3 regions of the Pseudoalteromonas sp. J010 genome follow, and region 3 is predicted to be linked to each of the others. Evidence: predicted binding sites of a transcription regulator. Region 3 holds the regulator's gene; each other region holds the start of a gene.
What was found. Region 3 encodes FliA, which starts transcription of late flagellar genes. Its sites were predicted from a motif close to CTAAAGNTNNNNNNNNNNNNGCCGATA; they were not measured.
Positions count from the first base shown of each region.

Region 1: a site for FliA is predicted at 1,356-1,382, ahead of EAG18_RS15775 (HAMP domain-containing methyl-accepting chemotaxis protein). Genes of this name have one in related genera too.
Region 2: a site for FliA is predicted at 1,160-1,186, ahead of EAG18_RS21010 (VC2046/SO_2500 family protein). Genes of this name have one in related genera too.

Region 1 covers NZ_RDBW01000029.1:108,144-110,410, forward strand. The annotation lists gene EAG18_RS15775 (HAMP domain-containing methyl-accepting chemotaxis protein) at 1-1,324, opposite strand, end outside; gene EAG18_RS15780 (phosphate ABC transporter substrate-binding protein) at 1,531-2,267, opposite strand, start outside.
Region 2 covers NZ_RDBW01000052.1:17,147-19,413, forward strand. The annotation lists gene EAG18_RS21005 (YchJ family protein) at 1-352, shown strand, start outside; gene EAG18_RS21010 (VC2046/SO_2500 family protein) at 604-1,125, opposite strand; tRNA gene EAG18_RS21015 (tRNA-Tyr) at 1,238-1,322, shown strand; tRNA gene EAG18_RS21020 (tRNA-Tyr) at 1,348-1,432, shown strand; tRNA gene EAG18_RS21025 (tRNA-Tyr) at 1,461-1,545, shown strand; tRNA gene EAG18_RS21030 (tRNA-Tyr) at 1,574-1,656, shown strand; gene EAG18_RS21040 (helix-turn-helix domain-containing protein) at 2,101-2,267, shown strand, end outside.
Region 3 covers NZ_RDBW01000013.1:31,720-33,986, forward strand. The annotation lists gene EAG18_RS08720 (protein phosphatase CheZ) at 1-135, opposite strand, end outside; gene cheY (chemotaxis response regulator CheY) at 155-538, opposite strand; gene EAG18_RS08730 (RNA polymerase sigma factor FliA) at 581-1,315, opposite strand; gene EAG18_RS08735 (MinD/ParA family protein) at 1,318-2,178, opposite strand; gene flhF (flagellar biosynthesis protein FlhF) at 2,171-2,267, opposite strand, start outside.

The sequences.
Region 1 (2,267 bases), on a different contig from region 3:
TAACCGCTTGATTGGCAGCTTCTGTTAAGACATTGAGTAGTTCCCTGATCTCATTCGTTGACTTAGCAGTTCGAGAAGCCAGCTCTCTTACTTCGTCAGCAACAACCGCAAAGCCTCTCCCCTGCTCACCGGCGCGTGCCGCCTCAATTGCAGCATTGAGAGCAAGCAAGTTAGTCTGCTCAGCAATTGACGTAATAACATTAAGTATTTGTGTCACATTCTGAGTATCGTCAGCAAGCTTATTAATTGTTTCTGCCGCATGATTGATTTCTTCACTCAAAGCTTGAGATTCATTTACTGATACTTGTATTTGACGCTTACTCTGCTCAACTTCCTGCTCAGCAAGCTGAGCAGCATCAGATGCCTGTGATGCCGAGTTGGAAATATCACCAACACTTAAGCGCATCTCTTCCATTGATTGACGCACTACTTCAGCATCATGCGTTTGTTGATTAGTAGCACTTTCCGCTTTTTCCATGCCTTTAACCAAGCGACTTGAGTCCTGCATTAACGGCTCAACCACACTCATCACTTCAACAACAGCCCCTTTAAGTAGGCCTACAAACTCATTAAAGTTTATTGATACTTGGCCAATCTCATCGTGAGATCGAACATTCAAAGTAGTAGATAATGAACCCTGACCTTGAGCGAGCAACTTAAGATTTTGGGCTGCATCTTTAGCTGAGTTACCTATGCCCCGCGCGATAATAACTGCGAGTAAAATCAGCACGATTAACGAGATAACAGCCACAATTAGCATGATAGTTAGGGCGTTTGAGGAGCGAGCTTCTGTATTTTGTAACAATTCAACAAAACGGTCATTCGCATTTTCTTTGGCGGTCGTAAAATCTTTTACCAGTGCTTCATAAATTGCAGTTTTGTTTTTAGCGTCTTCTTGAATGCGACTAAAATCAGCAGTTCCATCAATCATGCCTGATGCAATTCGCTGCGCAATTTTTGCATACTGAGTAAGTTCATCTCTATTATCTGATGGTATAAACCCACTTTGGATTTCATTGATTTTCTGCAAATTATCTTGGATCTGTTGCCGGTACTCTTTTGCTTTGTCTAATAACTCAGCATCACCAAAAGTGACCGCCTGCGTGAACAGCTCATCTAAATTTTGTAATTTATTGGCATTCTCCGTTGTTAGGTTCAGGATTTTATATGTCTGCTGTTCCAGCTCATTAAGTGCCCTCTGATTAGAACTTATGGCGTTATAGTTAACAAACACGATAACCACAAAAGCGATAACCGCAACGAGCGTTATTGCATGGATCTTTTTGGTGATACTTAGATCAGCAAAAGCAGTACCTAGACTCATATATACACCTTTTGAAGTAAGACGAGTTCATTATCGACTGATTTATTATAAATTTTAACTAAATATAGAATATTTCCAGCTTTTTTGCTGCGTTAAGATGAATATTTAGACAAATTATTTAATAAGGGGACATTGAGTTGTAGCAACAWAAAATGCCGCATGAAAGCGGCATTAATAACAACAAGTACTTGGCTATTTGGTTGGGATTATAATAGTCCTAGCTTTTTCAGCTCACGCGTAGCCATTTCACTAGACATTGGCACATAGCCGTCTTTCTCTACGATTTTTTGGCCTTCTTTCGAAAGTACCATTTTTAAGAATTCGGCCTCAATCGGTGATAATTCTTTGTTTGGATGCTTGTTAACATATAGATATAAGAAACGCGACAGTGGATATTTTCCTTGAGCTACATTTTCAAGTGTAGCGTCAACATAATTCGTACCCTTTTTAGACAAAGGTACAGTACGTACACCCGAAGTTTTATAACCAATACCAGAGTAACCAATCGCGTTCACTGAAGAAGAGATAGACTGCACCACAGAAGCAGAGCCTGGTTGCTCATTTACATTATTGCGAAAATCGCCCTTACATAATGCTTTTTTCTTGAAGTACCCATATGTTCCAGACACTGAGTTACGACCATATAGCTGGATGTCTTTGGCAGCCCAATCTCCAGTCAAGCCGATATCACTCCAACGATTTGCTTGCGCTTGAGCACCACACTTACGTGTTGATGAGAAAATCGAATCTACTTGCTCAATCGTTAGACCTTCGATTGGGTTATCTTTATGTACAAATACGGCAAGTGCATCAATTGCCACACGAACTTCTGTCGGTTTATAACCATAGCGCTTTTCAAAAGCCTCAATCTCTTTTGACTTCATCTTACGACTCATTGGACCGAAGTTTGCCGTTGCTTCTGTCAATGCTGGAGGCGCAGTAG
Region 2 (2,267 bases), on a different contig from region 3:
TGCGTATTGTGTTAAAGATGCAGATTACATCCATAATACATATAGTTCCGCAAAACGGCCTGATAATAGTGTTGGAGATATTGCTGCTTTTGCAGACTATGCCAAGTTCATCAAACTTGAGGTGCTCGAAGAAATAGCAAATGATCCATCGGGAGTTGTTGAGTTCAAAGCATATTATATTGCTGAAAATTGTCTCTATACCTTACATGAAAGGTCAAACTTTATCGTTGAACAAGGAGCATGGAAATACGTTGACGGTGAGCTTTATGACACACCAGTTACTAAAGTTGGGAGGAATGACCTTTGTCCGTGTGGTAGTAATAAGAAGTACAAAAAGTGCCATGCCACTTGAGCAATCTCAGCCCCGCGTATTTGCCTCAGCCTGCAATAACCCTATAATGATTAGTCTTATTGCATGCTCAAGCTGATCTATTTGAGTTAAAAATAGTTGACGCACACCAATTATCTTAATCAAGAAAGCTATTTTGAGGTAAGGAAATATTGTCGATAACTAGGCTATTTTATTGGTATTGATGCTGGTGCGGTAAAATAAGGGCAAAATGTACAAGGTGGTGTGAACAGATCCGCGAGATTTCACAGAGTTTAGGCACTAGTACGCAGCATTTCTTGCATTCCCCCCACTGCGACCTGATCATAAAATGCCGCAGCATCTAGTTGTTTATCTGCCACAAGCGTGAGCTTACCCAACGATTTAGCAAGCCTGTTTTTAGCTGCAGGCTCAAGGTTTTCAACAACTTCCAGTGGAATATGTTTTTTGTCATTTCGCGCTGCAAGAGGCTCGGGGTGTAGGTTTTCTTTCAACCTAAATGTTGTCATCGCACCAGAAGCAATGAGCTGTGCATTATGCTGCCCAATAAGCATATTGTACTGTTCAGGAGCAAGGGGTTTTTGAGGGCCAATTTCAAATTGCCTTTTTAACGCTGCCTCGGAGCTGTCTTTCTCACTTTGTTCGGATTTTGGTAAATGAAATTGGCTAAAATCTAGTGCATCTGTTGATAACATAGACAACAGCATTGCAAAGTCAGCTGAACGCGTTTCATGAACACAAACGTTCAACGCTGATCCTAGTTGCGACTCTGAGATTAAAATGCCATCAATTTGCATGTATTCCAACCGATTATTTTACCGTTTAAGAATATATCGACATTTTTCAGAAAAACTTTAGTACTTTTCTTTACTTCGAAAAAAACTTTGTTATTATCACCGCCGTTGTTTAGGAGGGGTTCCCGAGCGGCCAAAGGGATCAGACTGTAAATCTGACGGCTCTGCCTTCGCTGGTTCGAATCCAGCTCCCTCCACCATCAAACAACACCTACAATTTGTTCAGGAGGGGTTCCCGAGCGGCCAAAGGGATCAGACTGTAAATCTGACGGCTCTGCCTTCGCTGGTTCGAATCCAGCTCCCTCCACCATTGACAAATTGTAACGCTTTAAAAATATGGAGGGGTTCCCGAGCGGCCAAAGGGATCAGACTGTAAATCTGACGGCTCTGCCTTCGCTGGTTCGAATCCAGCTCCCTCCACCATTTTTCAAAGCATATCTCCATCTAGGAGGGGTTCCCGAGCGGCCAAAGGGATCAGACTGTAAATCTGACGGCTCTGCCTTCGCTGGTTCGAATCCGATGCCGCGATCCCCATTCCAAAGCATGGCTGCATAATGAAATAGGGAAAAACAGTTGTTAACGCACCAAAAGCCAGAACAGACCAAAGGTCTGGATTATAAACCCAAGCCTTTCCTTGATATACAAGAAATAAAAATACAAAAACCACCCCAGTTACATAATGAACCAACCATCCCAGTATGGTTTCTCTTGCAATAGGCGCACTTCGAGCAATTCCATTATGGCTCACTTTTCCTTTTAAAAAGTGCCCAACCCATCGACCGAGCAAGGCATAGTCCAATCGCGCAATCGCAAATATTCGCATTAACAGAGCACCGTATATGTCCATAACAATTGTAGCGCCAATGCCAATAACGGATGCGAGTAACAAAATTTCTAGTTTTTCCACGTTTTCACTCCTTATTTTGATCTTTCCACGCTATCCTACAAGTTAAAGCTAACTTTAAGTCAAGGTAATTGATGGATATCATTGCGGTTGTAAAAGAGTCAGGGCTACCTGCGTCTACACTTAGGTATTATGAAGAAAAAGGCTTGATCCGCTCTATTGGACGGCAAGGTTTAAAACGTGTTTTTGCACCTTCGACTGTTGAGCGTCTAGCATTAATCACCTTAGCCCGTAATGCAGG
Region 3 (2,267 bases):
AAATAATTCGGATTGCTCTTTGTTAGCAGCCTCTAAAATCAGCTGATCCGCTTTTTCTTGTTCACCTTGCTCTAATAGCTCTACAAGTTGTTTAGCTTGCTCGAGTGTAATTTGAGGCGCAGCGTTTACAGACATAGGCCATTTCCCCTTGCTGTTAGCCTAAGCGCTCAAATACTTTTTCAAGCTTGGTTTTAAGTGTACCTGCCGTAAATGGTTTCACGATATAACCATTAACCCCAGCCTGTGCTGCAGCAACGATCTGCTCTTTTTTTGCTTCCGCGGTTACCATAAGCACAGGAATATGTTTCAACTTTGCATCAGCTCGTATTGCTCGCAATAAATCGATCCCTTGCATTCCTGGCATATTCCAATCAGTTACTACAAAGTCAAACTCCTGATTTTGTAGCATCGGAAGTGCTGTACTACCATCATCAGCTTCTTGAACATTTGTAAAGCCTAAATCTCTTAATAGGTTTTTGATTATTCTTCTCATAGTAGAGAAATCATCAACCACGAGAATCTTCATGTTCTTATCCAAAACTTCCTCCAGTGAGGTTCGAACCCAACTATTTTATGTACTCTAATTTATCCAGTCATTGATTTTAGCTTTTAGCTTTATCATTGCCTGACCGTGAATTTGACTTACTCGAGATTCACTGACATCTAAAATGGCGCCAATCTCTTTTAAATTCATTTCATCGTTATAATAAAGCGACAAAACCATGGCATCTCTTTCTGGTAATGATTTTATCGCATTTACTAAAGACTCGTTAAAACGTTCATTTTTAACGTTATTAAACGGTTTGTCTAGCGCAAAATCGCTATTTGCAGGGGTAATCACATCTTCGTCTACCCCAAGATCCTCAATGCCTATTACTTTGCTTGCATTTACATCATGTAAAATATGATGGTACTCATCTAGAGATATATCAAGTTTTTCAGCGATTTCAGTGTCTTTTGGTTCTCGACCAAGGAGAGATTCGAGCTCAGATATAGTCTCTGAAACCATTCGGCTATTTTTGTGGACAGATCGGGGAGCCCAATCTCCACGACGAATTTCGTCAAGCATCGCACCTCGAATACGTATGCCCGCGAAAGTTTCAAAACTGGCACCTTTACTGGCGTCAAAGTTTTTTGTTGCCTCAATTAACCCTATCATTCCTGATTGGATCAAATCATCAAGTTGCACGCTTGCCGGAAGTCGAGCGATTAGGTGACACGCCACTTTTTTGACAAGTGGAGCATGCCTTTCAACCACCTTATGAATATGGTCAGAAGTTTGATATCCCGCAGCTCTGTTGACCGGAGAAGCCATAATCACCCGTTTACAAGTTGTTCAATAAAAAATTCTAAATGACCAGAAGGCTGATGAGGAATTGGCCACTTAGCCGCTCTCGTAGCTAAGCCTTTAATAGCAACAGCTGCAGGAGAGCTTGGAAATAAATCAACGATAGCCCTTTGTCGACGTGATGACTTACGCATATTTTCATCAAACGGTACTGTCGCGACAAGCTCTAGAGCCACGTCAAGAAAACGATCGGTCACTTTTGATAGTTTAGCAAAAAGTTCCTGACCTTCACGCATGCTACGAACCATATTGGCCACTATTTTAAAGCGGTAAACTCCATGTTCTCGACTTAATACTTTAATTAATGCGTAGGCATCTGTAATGGATGTCGGTTCATCACACACTACCACGAGTACGTCTTGAGCGGCACGAGAAAAACTCAACACCATATCCGAAATTCCGGCTGCAGTGTCAACAATTAACACATCAAATTGTGTATTTAGTTCACTAAAAGCTCTTATTAACCCAGCATGCTCTGCTGGAGTGAGCTCAACCATATTCTGAGACCCTGACGTAGCTGGTACAATTTTTATACCTGCAGGCCCTTCAACTAGAATTTCATCTAGTTCACACTCTCCTGATAAGACATGTGATAAATTCTTTTCGACTCTTAGACCTAGCATCACATCACAGTTTGCCAAGCCTAAGTCCGCATCTAAAACAAGAACACGCTGTCCTTGCTGACCCATAGCAATAGCGGTATTGAGCGAAACATTGGTTTTTCCCACTCCCCCTTTGCCGCCGGTCACGGCTATGACTTTTACACCCTGGTTGCTACTTTGACTCATTCTACGCAGGCCACTTGCTTGATCTAAAACTGTGTTAATCATACATTCCTACTGACTCTGACGCTACAGGTACACGCCGAGAGTGCTGTGCTTTTATTCTTTTTAAATACAGTTGCTCAGCCTTTTTTACT